DNA from 2 places in the Marinitoga sp. 1197 genome. Region 2 is predicted to be linked to the other one. Evidence: riboswitches for the same ligand, from Rfam matches in the RefSeq annotation. Region 2 holds a riboswitch; the other holds the start of a gene.
What was found. A riboswitch is a leader RNA that binds a small molecule or an ion and turns the genes downstream of it on or off. The one in region 2 is predicted to bind thiamine pyrophosphate.

Region 1: another riboswitch for thiamine pyrophosphate. It lies ahead of thiS (sulfur carrier protein ThiS); the one in region 2 lies ahead of X275_RS03820 (thiamine ABC transporter substrate-binding protein).

The regions. Positions count from the first base shown of each region.
Region 1 is NZ_AZAY01000015.1:1,534-9,260, reverse strand. It holds gene X275_RS04385 (FAD-dependent oxidoreductase) at 1-759, shown strand, start outside; gene X275_RS11495 (hypothetical protein) at 841-981, opposite strand; gene X275_RS11490 (thiamine-phosphate synthase family protein) at 1,354-2,541, opposite strand; gene thiC (phosphomethylpyrimidine synthase ThiC) at 2,553-3,854, opposite strand; gene thiH (2-iminoacetate synthase ThiH) at 3,867-4,934, opposite strand; gene X275_RS04365 (thiazole synthase) at 4,936-5,703, opposite strand; gene thiS (sulfur carrier protein ThiS) at 5,696-5,893, opposite strand; TPP riboswitch at 5,945-6,054, opposite strand; gene X275_RS11485 (hypothetical protein) at 6,164-6,331, opposite strand; gene X275_RS04355 (hypothetical protein) at 6,344-7,633, opposite strand; gene X275_RS04350 (hypothetical protein) at 7,638-7,727, opposite strand, start outside.
Region 2 is NZ_AZAY01000012.1:35,795-43,521, forward strand. It holds gene X275_RS03800 (AAA family ATPase) at 1-817, shown strand, start outside; gene X275_RS03805 (RloB family protein) at 814-1,410, shown strand; gene X275_RS03810 (radical SAM protein) at 1,599-3,026, opposite strand; gene X275_RS03815 (TetR/AcrR family transcriptional regulator) at 3,058-3,642, opposite strand; TPP riboswitch at 4,133-4,243, shown strand; gene X275_RS03820 (thiamine ABC transporter substrate-binding protein) at 4,304-5,281, shown strand; gene X275_RS03825 (SLC13 family permease) at 5,507-6,784, shown strand; gene X275_RS03830 (nucleoside kinase) at 6,805-7,727, shown strand, end outside.

The sequences.
Region 1 (7,727 bases), on a different contig from region 2:
GAGGAATTTATAAATAGTTTAAAAGATAAAGGAATTACATTTGTATTGAATACTTTTGCCGAAAATATTATAAAAGAAAATGGGATATTTAAAGTAATAACAAAAGATAGCGTTTATACTGCTGATATGATTATAGTGTCAATAGGCGTAAAACCAAATACAGCATTTTTAAAAGAATCTGGTTTAATAATGGCAAAAAATGGCGCTATTATAGTAAATGAAAAAATGGAAACAAATATAAAAGATATTTATGCAGCCGGTGACTGTGCAACAGTAAATCATTTTATTACAAAAGAAAATGTTTATATCCCGCTTGGAACTACCGCAAACAAGCAGGGGAGGATTGCGGGAAAAAATATTGCTGGTATAAATGATTCATTTATTGGTGTTGTGGGATCATTAATTACAAAATTTGAAGATATTGAATATGCAAAAACTGGTTTAACTTTAAAAAAGGCGAAAGAAAAAGGATATGATGCAGATGCCGTATTTATTAAATCTGGAAGCAAAGCCCATTATTACAAAGGATCGAAAAAATTAAAAATTAAACTTGTTTTTGAGAAGAAGACTGGAAAGATTTTAGGAGCACAATTTGTAGGTGGTGAAACTCACCCAAGGTTAAATACAATTACTTCATTATTATATACAAACGGCACAGTCGATATGCTAAGAAATATGGATTTGGCTTACTCACCTCCATTTTCTCCAGTATGGGATATTGACCTTGTAGCAGCAACACAGGCAATTAAAAAAGTATAAGCGTCAAACTCAGGAAAAATTTAATACTATATAGACAAAATCAAGATAAAAGAGTGTCCAAAAAGTAAAGTTGCTCAAACCTTAATTGCTAATCTTCAAAAATAGCATATTTTCGCCGGTCGTATCAGACTCACATCCATGTTCGGCTTCACTCAATTTTGCATCCATGCAAAATTGACCGGCTTCATATGCTATTTTTTCAGGCAATTTTCGAGTTTTCACTTACTTTACTAATTGGACACCCTATCAAGATAAAATTGTTTAGAATTATTACTCATGATTTAACCTCCCTGTAAAAGTGTATAGTTTGATTTTACCGAATCAAATAATAATTTAACCAATTATATTGCACACCAGGGAGGTAAACTTTTTAAAAAGCTAATATGAAAGTATTGTGAACAATGGTATTTTAGAATTTTTGAAGATACTAATTTTATTAATAAAAATGAGGTGCTTCGAGCACCTCAAATAAAAAATCCTCTTCCTGTATAAAAATCCATATAAATTAGAGTTTTTAGTGTATACAGTATAATTAATTAACTTTTTTGTATTTTCTATCCCTATACATTTTATTTGTCTATTAAAAAAACTCTATCAATCAGACAAAACTACATCCCTTACTTTTTTAATAACTTCCTTTGGATTTCTTCCAAAAACTCTAATCATTGCTTCTTTTCCATAAAAACCGTCATCCCAAACAAAATCTACTGGTTCTTTTGTTGTTTCATATATATTTGAAAGTCCATATGGAATAGAATATCCTTCTTTAGTTTGAATTTCTATCGGTTCTTTACTTCTATCAAGATAAAATGTCTTATAACCTTTTTCTTCAGCCTTTTTAATATATTCTTTTTTATACATAATATTCATTCCAGACCTTATCCATGGGAAGTATTTCATTGTGGCGATAACCGCCCTTGCCATATGGCTTTTTCCGAAAAATGCTGGTTCATGTATAAAATTTATTTCATCACCAAGTTTATGTATTCTTCCGGGAAATTTTCCAACATCATTTTCATTTTTTGCCTCTGGCATTGCAAATGCTATATTTTGACCAACTTCTGGTATGGTATATTTTCCCAATTTTATTATCTCAGGTTTTATTTTCCAGAGTTCTTTGATAATATAATCTCTATGAATTTCATACGTTATTCTTTCTGTTTCTACAGAACTTTCAGAATTTTCAACCAGTTTATTCATATAGTACAATGAGGCTGTTATGGATTCTTCAATGGTATAGCCAATATGAATGTGTGCTGATATTAGAGATGAGAATACGCAACCCGTTCCGTGCAATTCCTTTTTATATCTTGGTGAATAGAATCTTTTATTTTTATATATTATTTCTATTTTTTCAGTATTTTTGTGACCACCTGTGATTATTACATCACATTTGATATCTGTCACTTCATATTCTTCTGAGTTCATTATCATTAAATCTACGTATTTTGAACCTTCATTTACATCTTCTGGTGGTATTATATTGTATCCTGAAGAGGTTTTAATTACAGGATTCCATATTATTTTTGATTCATTATATCTTTTTCTCAAAATTTTAATTTGTTTTGAATTTGCCATTCCCACCTTTATTAAAAAGAATTTATCAAATAAGTCAAATTCTTCAAAGTTTTCTCTGAACTCCACACTTTTAAATTCTTTTTCATTCTGTACTGTGTATGCTGATATAATAGCTTTTGGACTTATTTTAAACATTTTCATTATTGATATATCCTGTAATATACCTGCTCCACCAGATGGATCAAATCCTGAAAATACAAGCATCATAATTCCTCCTATTCTATTAACAATATTTCTGCTTTTTCGAGGTATTCCTCTGTAATTCTCATTGCGCATAATGGTCCACACATAGAACACATATTACTTTCTTTCCCTTTTCTTGCGGTATAGAATTTTTTAGCTTTTTCCTGATCCAATGCAAGTTCAAACTGTTTCTCCCAGTCGAACTGTTTTCTTGCTTTGCTCATTTCATTATCAATATCCATGTTTTTTCTATTTTTAGCTATGTCCGCTGAATGAGCTGCTATCTTTGTTGCTATTACCCCGTCTTTTATATCTTCTATAGTTGGCAATCTGAGATGTTCCGCAGGTGTTACTGCACAAAGGAAATCCGCTCCTTTGGCTGCAGCAATAGCCCCACCTATTGCAGAGGTTATATGGTCGTATCCTGGGGCAATATCCGTTGTGATTGGACCAAGTACATAAAAAGGTGCTCCATTACAGATTTTCTTTTGTAATATCACATTGGCCTCAATTTCATCGATTGGCATATGGCCCGGACCTTCAACCATTACCTGAACTCCGGCTTCACGGGCTCTTTTTACAAGTTCTCCCAATCTCAATAATTCCTCAAATTGAAGGTCATCGGTTGCATCGTGGAGGGATCCAGGTCTCATACCATCACCAAGGCTTATTGTTATATCGTATTCCTTACATATTTTCAGTATTTTATCATAAAATTCGTAAAATGGATTTTCTTTGTGATTTTTTATCATCCATCCAACAATTATTGAACCACCACGTGAGACTATTTTTGTTATTCTGTTTGAATTTCTCAATTTTTCAATGGTTGTTCTGGTAATACCTGCGTGTATTGTCATAAAATCAACACCATCTTCGGCATGGTCTTTTACCATTTGAATGAAATCTTCAGCTTCAAAATCAATTACTCTTTTTTTCTGTTGTACGGCTTTTGTTGCAGCATCATATACTGGTACCGTCCCAACCATGATATTTGAATTTTTGATTATTTCACTTCTTATATAGCTTAAATCTCCCCATGTTGAAAGGTCCATTATTGAATCCGCATCATATTTTTCTGCAATTCCCAACTTTTTAATTTCTTCATTTAAATCCGTGTATCCCTGAGAAGTACCTATATTAATATTTATCTTTGTTTTTAGTCCTTCACCAATAGCTCTGATATTTTTAAAATTATGATTTTTATTTTTGGGTAACACGACTCTTCCAGAAGCTATTTTTTCTCTCAATAATTCCGGAGATATATTTTCATGCTTTGCTGCTATTATCATCTCTTCCGTAATAACGCCCATTTTTGCGAATTCCAATTGTGTCATTTTCTTTCCTCCTTAAAACCAGTTTACTGTTGTAGGATTATATCCTCTACTTTTTATATAGTTAATAAACTCCTGAAAGTTTCGTTTATCTTCTATTTCAAATTGTTTTGTTGATTCTTTATATATTGTATATCCACCAACTTTTGTTGTTGAACCAGCTGACATCTTTGTTGCAATTCCCACGATTGCATTTCGAAAATCAACATTTTCACGTGTTGAAATATTTATATGAACCCTTGGAAAAATCAATTTTAAAGTAAGAATGTAATGTATAAGCTGTTTATCAGGAATAATATAAAAATTGTTTTTTACATTGTATGCAGATTTTATCCTTGGAAAGGATATTGCATATTCTATTTCAGGATAATTTTTTAATAGATAATCCATATGATACGCAAGCATTATTATTTCAAATTCTGGTTCATATAATCCAAGTAATGCGCCTATATTTATTTCCCTAATTCCGGCTTTTATTGCATGTTCTATTGTATCTAGGCGTTTTTTATAATTGCTTTTTGGGCCAAAAAGATGGACTTCTTTATATTCTTTTATGCAATATGTTTCCTGATACATTGTAACACCTATTAATCCCACTGAAATAAGTTCTTTATAATCATCTTCTTTTAAAGAATACGTTTCTATAGAAATCTCTTTGAAAAATCTTTTCAATAATTTTATTGTATTATATAGATAATCTAAATCTGTAGTTACAGGGTCTTCACCTGTTAATATGAGGACATGGTCTATGCCTGTGTTTTTTAAATATAAAGCCTCTTTTTCTATTTCTTCATATGTTAATTTTTTTCTCTGGATCTTGTTTGTTGCCTTGAATCCGCAGTATGTACATCCATTTATGCAATAATTTGATATATATAATGGCGCATATAGAAATATAACATCACCAAAGAATTTTCTATTATTTTTCATTACTTTCTTCGCCATTGTTCGAAGATTTATGTTTTCAAGTAAACCAAATATTTCATTTACAGCAAAAAACTCTTTGTTTAAGTTGATATAGTGTTCTTTTTTTCTTTCATTTTCTACATATTTGATGATTTTTTCAACATTCTCAGAAAACATGTCAATCTCTTCCTATATAATCGAACAATGGCGAAGATGCTTCTGCCACCTCTTTTTCTTCAGGCATTCCTGATAGATATGCGAGTCTCCCAGCTTCAGCAGCAAGAGAAAAAGCCTTTACCATCTTGACGGGATCATCTGCTATCGAAACTGCTGTGTTTGCAAGAACTGCATGACAGCCAGTTTCCATTGCTTCTGCTACATGTGATGTTTTTCCTATTCCTGCATCTATTATTATCTTCACATCAAATTCGTTTAAAAGAATCTTTACAAACTCCTTTGTTCTGAATCCTTTGTTTGTACCTATTGGTGAGCCAAGTGGCATTAAGATCTCTGCACCATTTTCTATCATTTTTCGCGCATCATATAAATCAGGATACATATAAGGAAATACTTTAAAACCATTTTCAGTTAGTAATTTACATGCTTTTATGGTTTCCTGATTATCCGGCATTAGATACTTTGAATCATTTATGATTTCTATTTTCACCCAATCTGTATTCATTAATTCTTTTCCAGCTTTTGCAATCAACAATGCCTCATGTGCATTTCTTGCCCCAGATGTGTTTACCATTATTTTTTTTACATTAATATAGTCTAAAATACTTTCATTCATGTTGCTGTATGAAGCCCTTCTCATTGCAACGGTAACTACTTCTATATTTGATTCTTCTATGGCTTTTTTCATAATATTATAATCCCTAAATTTTCCTGTTCCCATGAAAAATAGATTATTGATTTCTTCACCGTAAAAATTAATATCAACCACCTCCCACTACCGTAATGATTTCAATTTTGTCGTTTTTGGATAAACGATGTTCAATATAATTCTTGATTGAGATAATTTCGCTGTTTTTTATTACAACGACAGGTTTGTTACTTAAAGAGAGTTCTTCGAGTAATTCCTTTAATGTACTGCTTTTACACTCTTTTTCTTTACCGTTTATATATACTCTCAAGAGATCACCTCCTGCTATAAAAAAATCCCCTGCACGAAGCAGGAGATTGATTTCTATCTCTGCTCCGCTCCTTTCGCTGGTATTAACCAGATCAAGTTATAAGGGTCAGAGGCTTCCACCTCACTCTCAGCTACGGATTAGTAGCTCCCCTGCGGATCTTTTTTATTCACTTTTCATTTTGATTATATCATTATTTTTCTTTTATTTCAAGAGAGGCTGTTTGTATTTTTTATTTTGGTATAAGTTTCAATAAACTCTTCAATTTTTAAATTATAATATATTATTTTCATTTTTTATTTCATAGACTGAATTTAAATTTGAGACATAGTATTTATATGCATCTTCATAATTTAAAAAAATATTTTTAATATTATTTTCCCCATACGCAATAATGAATATGCCAAAAATTGTTAATAGTAAAAAAATATTTTTTTTCATCTCTTCCTCCTGTTATTCTATTTCTTTAAATATTACAAATCTTTCATAAAATTTATCATATACATAATAACATAGTATATTGTTTATTTTTTTTATTTTTATATCAGTAGGTATAAATTTATATGGTTGAACAGGTTCTTTATCCCCAAAATTCAAAAATATTTTTGCATTTTTTTCAACTAAACCTATATCTTTAATTTCATATTTTTTTATAAAACACAAATTTCCTGTATTTGTGTATCCCATTTTTGGGTCAGTTGTTAATAAATATAAATTATTTTCTATTAATTCTGCTGCATGCGTAATTTGTTCATATCTAAAAGAATATCTTGTATCAATAATTTTATTTCTTTCAGTTATTCCATCTTCTGTAATCTTCCATAAAGCAAGTCTGTTTATTTTTTTATAAAGATTATATTCTTGATTATTAATATTTTCTTCAAATATCAGTAAATATGGTATTTCTTTATCTTCTAATAAAAATGATTCCATTTTACTTGTTTCAAATAATTCCTGCTTTATTTCATATTCTTTTTTTATTCCATATATTGTATATCCAAAGTATTTTTCTTTTTTATTTAATGAACTATATTTTCGATATATAACACTATGAATTTTTTTTGAATTTATATATTCATATACATTACTAATTATATGAATATTTTCATTTTTATCTATCATCATTTCCTTTCCGTGGCTATATCCAACTACAGAAATATTTTTATTATAATAATCTTCTTTTGTTTTCTTGGAAATAAGGTTTGCAATATCTTCAAAAATATAAAAATCTATCATTTTAAAATCTTTGTTAAATACGCTTATTCCACTGTTTGTAAAAAAGTATATTTTCCCATTTTTTTCTTTTATATCTCTAACAGCAAGTCCTTCTGCAAATGGTGGTGGTGCAAATTTTTTAATTTGTATTTTTTTTATTTTTTTAGTTTTTAGATTGATAACATAAACAAAGGCTTTACGTTCTTTTAAATCTAAATAATCAACGGGCATTCCATATGATACAACTACTCCTTTAAAAATATATATATTATTACCATCTTCGCTAACTATCCAATACATAGAAGATAATGGAAAATATTCATTTATTATTTCTTGTGGTATAGTAATAATCTCTTCTTCTGAAATATCTGAACCATCATCAAATTTATATTTTTTGTCTGTTGCTATTGTATATATTGGTTTTAAATTTAATGGTTTTATTTCTCTAAAATAATATTTTAATTCATGAGGAAATATAATTACCAACATTGCAACTAAAAAAAAGTATAGGATTATATATTTTTTCATTTTCTTACCATCCTTTCACCCTAAGTTTTATATCTTGATAATTCATTTTTCTTGCTTCAATATTTGCAATACTAATTTTATTACGATATTCTAA
Region 2 (7,727 bases):
AAGAGGAAAATTTTCTGAAGGAAAAGGCGTTGAAGAAAAAACGAAAGAAAATACACTTTTTCTATCTTCTTTAGCTCAATGGAACAGCCAAATTGCAACTAAAATAGTTGAATTTTTTAAAAATATAAACTTTATTTCTCCGGATTTTCCTCCAGGAGTTACTTTAGATTTAATAGAAAAGGGTATAATTGATAAGGAAGAATTTTTAAATATATTAAAAAATGCTGATATAGGAATAAACGATTTTAAAAACGAAAGAATAGCATTAAAAATAGATGAAGAGTCTTCATTAAGTTCAAGAGATATTGGAATTATATCTATAAAAGATAAAAAGTTTTATTTGAATAAACTTGTGACATATCATCCGTTTTTTGATGATGAAGATAATTACATAAAGAATGTTGAATTTAATTTTTTAAAGGAAGAATCGGATGGAACAAAAAAATATTTTAATATTTTAGGACCTGTATTAGCAACCTTAAAAAACGGAACTGTTTTATTTATAGATGAACTTGATACAAGAATTCATCCATTATTATTAAGAACAATAATAGAACTCTTTCATTCAGAAAAAAACAAAAAGAATGCACAGTTGATTTTTACAACACATAATACAATTATTTTAGATTCGGAATTATTTAGTAGAGATCAGATATGGTTTGTAAGTAAAGATAAATATGGAAAATCAGAGTTATATTCCCTCCTTGAAATAAAAGGTGTAAGAAAAAATGCAAATTTTGAAAGAGAATATTTAAATGGAAAATATGGTGCTATTCCATATCTAAAGAAAATCTTAAAAGGATTTGATATCAAATGAATCGAAAAGATTATTTTGACAAAAAAGGCAAAAGAAAAAAAAATACAAGAGAAATTAAACCTTTGATTTTAATAGTATGTGAAGGTGAAAAAACAGAAAAATATTATTTTGATTCTTTTGAAGTATCAAATGCACATGTTAAAGTTGTAGGAGAAGGAAGAGGAGCAAATGTTTTATTAAAAGCAGCAAAGAAATATTTTAAAAAAGAAAAATTTGATCAGGTATGGCTCGTATTTGACAAAGATGAAATAGATGATCAAAAATTCGATGAATCTATAAAAGAAATTGAGAAAAAAGGTTATAATACTATATATTCTAATCCGTGTTTTGAATTGTGGTATTTATTGCACTTTGTTTTTTATCAAGCATCTTTGAGTAAAGAGCATTGTTTGAGAAAATTAAAAGAAAAACTTCCTGAATATGAAAAAAATATTGGAGATATGTATGAAAGATTAAAAGATAAAATGAAATTAGCTATAAAAAATGCTAAAAAATTGGAAGAACAAAAGAAAGATATAAATATTCATTCTAAAAAGAATCCATATACAAATGTTTATAAACTGGTTGAAGAATTGAGAAAATATGAAAGATAATATATCTATAATTCTAAAAACTGAATACGGAATATAATACTATAAGTTCATAAATAATTTTGTTAAATAGGGTAATTTTAATAATTGCATTTCTTCAGAGTATTTTGTTGAAGATATTGGAGTTTGGAATTAAATGTACATTAATTTTAATAAAATTAACAATAAAACTCCCCAAAAGGGGAGTTTTATTATCCTTTTTTATCTAAGGCAAGTTTTTCTTCATTGTTTGCATAACGTCTCATTCTTGTTTCATAATTATAAATTCCACGTTTTGAAGGATATTTTTCTGCATATCCTTTTTCATACCATAATTTATCAGCATAAGGTTTCCACCCTTCAGCTAATTTGTCAATTTCTGGTGCTAATTCTGTTATAACTTTTTCACTTCCCGGATGTTGAGGAATGGCATTGAACTTTTTAACCATAGATCTAAACACTTTTGGATTATCAATAATTGGACATGGTCTGAATAGATTGTTAGAATATGGTATAGTTCTTTTATAGGCTTCAAAAAATGGAGATTTTAAAATTTCAAGTATAGATTTTTCTCTGATATTATCAACAGCAAATTGTTGGAATACACATGGTTCTACGTAACCTTTAGCATTAATATGTAAGTATTTTGAACCAGCTGCTAAACAACCATGAGTTAAAAATCCATGATTCCAGAAATCAGCTACAAAAGCAAAATCTCCACCAAGTCTCATTTTTTCCGTAATTTCAAATCTTTCATATCTTTGCTCTGGGGTTGGAACTAAATCCATCGTTGGATCCATACCTACAGGCATGAATTGGAATATCCAAACATAAGAAACATTATGGTCTTTTAAGAAATTCCAAAATTCATTTCCCATAATTAAATCATGATTTTTCTTTGTAGCAGTAACTGAAGCTCCATAAATCACACCATATTTTGTTAATAATTCATACGCATGCATGATTTTTTTGAATACACCCTTACCTCTTCTCCAGTCTGTCATTTCCTCAAAACCTTCAATAGATATTGAAAGTGTAGCATTACCTAATTCTGATAATTTTTTTGCTTTTTCTTCATCTATTAATGTTCCGTTAGTATAAATCATAAAATATGAGTCGTTAAACTCTTCAAGCATATCAAATAAATGTGGATAAATGAATGGTTCTCCACCAGTTATAATAAAGAAATAAATTCCCAAATCATTAAATTGTCTTATAACACTAAATAGCTCTTCTTTAGAAAGTTGATATTTATGTCCGTATAATCCGGCATAACATCCTACACATCTCAAATTACATGCATACGTAGGACTAATTACTGCTAATTTTGGTAAAACAACATTATGTTCATGCATTTTTTCCTGTCTGATTTTTTCTCCAATCGCAAACTCATTGATAATTAAATTATTAATGACTTTTTCTACAACCTTTGGGTTTGATCTTCTAAAAAGGTTCGACCAATTAACAAGCATTGGATCTTTATTCTCTGCACCTTCTGCGAGTTTTTTTAATCCGCTTTTTGCAGGTTCTTTTGCAAAATTGGCAAGTGTTCTCAACAATTTTGCAAGATCTTCAACATCAGAATTTCTTACAACATTTGTTACAAGTTTTGATGCCTGTTTTAACATCATAGTTTTCATACTGTCAAGGATTTTCACAAAAATCCCTCCTTTATGTTATTATTTTTCCTATTATATATTCTAAAGATGCACTTAATTCTTCTTCTGAAAAATCAACACCAACAGATTTATAAATACCAATACCATCAAGCATTGCCTGTAATACAATAGCGGTTGTTTTATCTGGCACAAATTCTGTCCATACATCAAAAAGCTGTGTATAATAACCATGAAATAAGTCCCCAAGTTCTTTAAGTCTTTTCTTATTGTGAATGGAATTAATTAATATCTCGAAAAGCCTTAAAAGATCATCTGAAGGAAATTCCTTTATAATTTTAGAGTATAATTTAATTATAGCTTTAGCTTTTTCTTTTTTAGGTATTTCTTTAGGTAATAAATTTTTTAGATAGTTTTGTAACCTTTCAACCAGAATTCCAAAAGAAGCAATAATCAAAGAATCTTTGCTATCAAAATAAAGATATAAAGTTCCTTTTGAAACTCCTGTTTCTTTCGCTACATCTTCCATTGTAAAATGAGAAAGACCTTTATTCATAATGAGATTCAGAGCATGTTCTGCAATATTTTTTCTTTTTTGTTCTTTATATATTAATTTTTTTTTGTCAATTATATTCCCCATAAAAACACCTCACATGACTGACTGGTTAGTCAACTATATTATATTACATTTTACATTTCGTTTCAAATATGACAAATAGAGTCATAAAATTGAACTGTCATTATATCAGGTTATAAAAATCACAAATAAAGTAGAAAAAAATTTATAAAAAAATGACTGACTGGTTAGTCAAAAAATTTATAAAAAAATAAAAAAATCGTAACCTGTGAATAAAAAAATAAATATATAGAAATTTACAAGTATATTGATTTTTTTTATGAATAATGATATAATTAGATTGTCTAAAAAGTCAAATTCACTCAGACAGCTTGATTGCTTATCCTTAAAATTATTCATTCTCAGCCGTCGCTCAAACAATACATCGTGTATTGTTTCGCTCAAAATTACATCCATGTAATTTTGACGGATTTCATTCATAATTTTAAGGGCAATCTTCGAGTCTTCGTTTCATTTGAGACTTTTTAGACAGCCTAATGATATAATGTTATTGAATACCCGCCGGGGGAGCTCCTATACCGGGGCTGAGATTAAGGTGGAAACCTTAAGACCCCTGCACCTGATCCGGGTAATACCGGCGTAGGGAGAGCGGAAAAGGGTTAATAATTACGCCTTCCAGCCGGAAGGCGTTTTTTTTATTAAAAATTTTTTAAGGAGGTAGATTATGAAAAAAGTTTTATTGATTTTAATTAGTATTTTAATGTTGAGTATTATTTGGGCTAATACGCTTACAGTATATGTTTATGACAGTTTAGATTGGATAAAAAAAGGCGTTATTCAAAAGTTTGAAAATATGTATGGTGTAAGTGTGAATATTGTTGTTCTTGGTGATGGAGGTAATGTTCTTGCTAGATTAAAACTTGAAAAAAAGAAACCAAAAGCAGATGTTGTTATAGGATTAGATCAATCATTGTCCGTTTTGGCTATAAAAGAAAATTTAATATTGCCATATAAACCAATAAATATTGCAAAAATCAAGAATTCTGATTTGATATATGATAAAACATATCATTTGATTCCATATGATTATGGAGCAATAGCTATTGTTTATGATCCTGAAAAATTAGAAACGATACCAAAAACTTTTGAAGATATTACTAAATTTAATAAAAAATTAATCATTCAGGACCCAAGAACATCAAGTACTGGACAGGCATTTTTATTGTGGACTATTGCTGTTTATAAAGAACATTGGAAAGATTTTTGGAAAAGGCTAAAACCTGCAATTTTAACTGTTACACCTGGTTGGAGCGAAGCTTTTGCAAAATTCGAATCAGGCGAAGCTCCAATGATGGTAAGTTACGCAACTGATGGCGCATATTCATATTATTATTATAATTCAACAAAATATAAGGCATTTATTCCAGAAGAAGGTGCTTATGTTCAAATCGAAGGAGCTGGTATTGTTAAAGGAACAAAGAACTTAGAACTGGCAAAAAGATTTATAGAGTTCTTATTGTTTGATGAATTCCAAAAAAATATTCCTTTAAATCAGTGGATGTTTCCAGTTGTGAAAACAAAATTACCAGAAGCATTTAATTATGCAATTATACCCGAAAAAGTGGTTACTTTAAATTCTGAAGATTTAGAAAAGAATATGGGAAAATGGTTAGAAGATTGGGAAGAAATTATGCTTAAATAAAAAAAGGCTGTGAAATCAGCCTTTTTTTATTTAAAATAATAACATGTATATTATACAAAGTAATAAAAATCTATGTATTGTCGATTATTAAAAATGAGAGATTTTTAAGAAATATAATAGGGCTGTGAAACCAGCCTTATTATTATTTGATAAACTAAAATATAAATAGTATAATTAAAGTATAATTAAAGTATAAATATAGTACATATAAAAATGGGGGAAATTATGCTATTAAAAATCATAGCTTTATCAATTTTTTTCTTTACTTATTATTTAATAATATTTGGAAAAGGAAATAAGGCGGTTATTGCCTTTAGTATGGGATTACTTATATCCCTTGTTAAGGTTTCTGAAAATCTTCGTATATCTAATGCTGGAGAATTTATAGATTTTAACACACTTGGGATTCTTCTGGGGATGATGATTATTGTTGGTATTTTAAAAACGACAGGACTTTTTCAGGCTATAGCAATATACATTGTAAGAATATCAAAAGGAAGTGTTGTTTCTATATTTGTTTTTACCATGCTTGCTGTTGCCATTCTTTCCAGTTTTTTGGACAATGTAACAACTTTGATCTTGTTTTCTCCAGTAATAATATACATATGCCAGGAAATTGGAATAAAACCAGAAAATTTCTTATTCCCGATGATTTTTTCCGCTAATATTGGTGGAACTGCAACCATGATTGGGGATCCACCTAATATATTAGTTGGAAGTGCTTCTGGAGCTAGTTTTATTAAATTTTTAATAATCATGTTTATACCTTCTGCGTTTTCTCTTGTTATATCTATAGCTTACTTTTTATCAATAAATAGAGATTTAAAAAGTATAGAAAAAAAACAATTAAAAACTCTTTTACAGGCAGATCCAAAAAAAGCTATAACAGATTATATTTTATTAAAAAAAGGAATTTTGGTTTTTGGTTTAGTAATATTGGGCTTTTTTATACATGAATATCTGGATTACGAAGCAGCATTAATCGCTTTAACAGGTGGAGCTATAATGCTACTAATTTCAAAAAAAGATTTCGATGAAATATCTGGAGAGATTGAATGGGATACGTTATTCTTTTTTGTAGGGTTATTTGCCATAGTAAAAGCCTTGGAAGATGTTCATGTTATAGAAGATGTAACATTTTTGATATATAATCTTATTTCACACCCATATTTACTACTTTTAACTATATTATGGAGCACAGGAGTATTATCATCCTTTATGGGAGCAGTTCCTGTTGTAACCATATTTATTCCTATAGTAAAAGCCTTATTAGGCACTTTTGATAATAGTGAATTATTGTGGTGGGCTCTGGCTTTGGGCGCAAGCTTTGGTGGAAACGGAACAATAAGTGGTGCAGCTTCAAACATGGTTATAGTTGGAATGATTGAAAGTAATTTTGATAGAAAAATACGATTTATAGATTTTATGAAATTAGGAATGAAGGTGGCTGTTCTGGGACTAATAATCTCTTCAATTTATCTATACATATTAACAATAATATAATTTTTTCTAGGGGTGATAGAATGGGATATGTTATTAATACTGAATTTGGCGAAATCAAAGTTAGTAAAGGGGAACAATTTTTTAAGGTGGCTGATGAACTTCAAAAAAACAACAAACATACAGTACTCGCTATAAAGTTTAATAATGAAATTAAAGAACTCTGGAAAAAAATTCATGATAATGGGTTCGCAAGTCCAGTTGATATTACATCGAATGAAGGAATGAGGATATATAGACGAGCATTGCTTTTTATAATGTATATAGCATTAAGACGTATGCATAAAAAAGCTAGATTAATTGTTCATCATGCCATTGGACCAGGTTTATATTTTGAAATAAGCGGTATGAAAAATACTGAAAAAAATATATTGAAATTAAAAAGTACAATGAATGATATAATTAATGAAAATATTCTTTTTGAAAAAATTACATTGAGTAAGTTTGATGCTATTAAATATTTTGAAGAGGTTGAGGAATACGATAAAGCTTTGTTATTTAAATATAGAAAAAAAACGACAGTAAAGGTGTATAAATGCGAAAATTATATAAATTATTTTTATGAATACATGCCACCATCTACTGGATATATTGATAAATTTGATATAATATCATATGAAAAGGGGTTTATTTTGTTACATCCAACTAATATGAGCCCTGATAAGATTCCGGATTTTAAACCATTACCTAAATTATCAGCAACTTTTATAGAGTATAAAAAATGGCTAGATATTTTAAATATAAAAAGTGTAGGAGAATTAAATTCTCTAATAGCAAAAGGAGCAAAAAAAAGCGGTGAATTAATAAGAATTTCTGAAGCATTACATGAAAAAAAATATGCTAATATAGCTGATCAGATTATAAAAAGAAAAAATGTCAGATTAATATGTCTGGCCGGACCATCTTCTTCAGGCAAAACAACAAGCGCTAAAAGAATTTCTTTGGA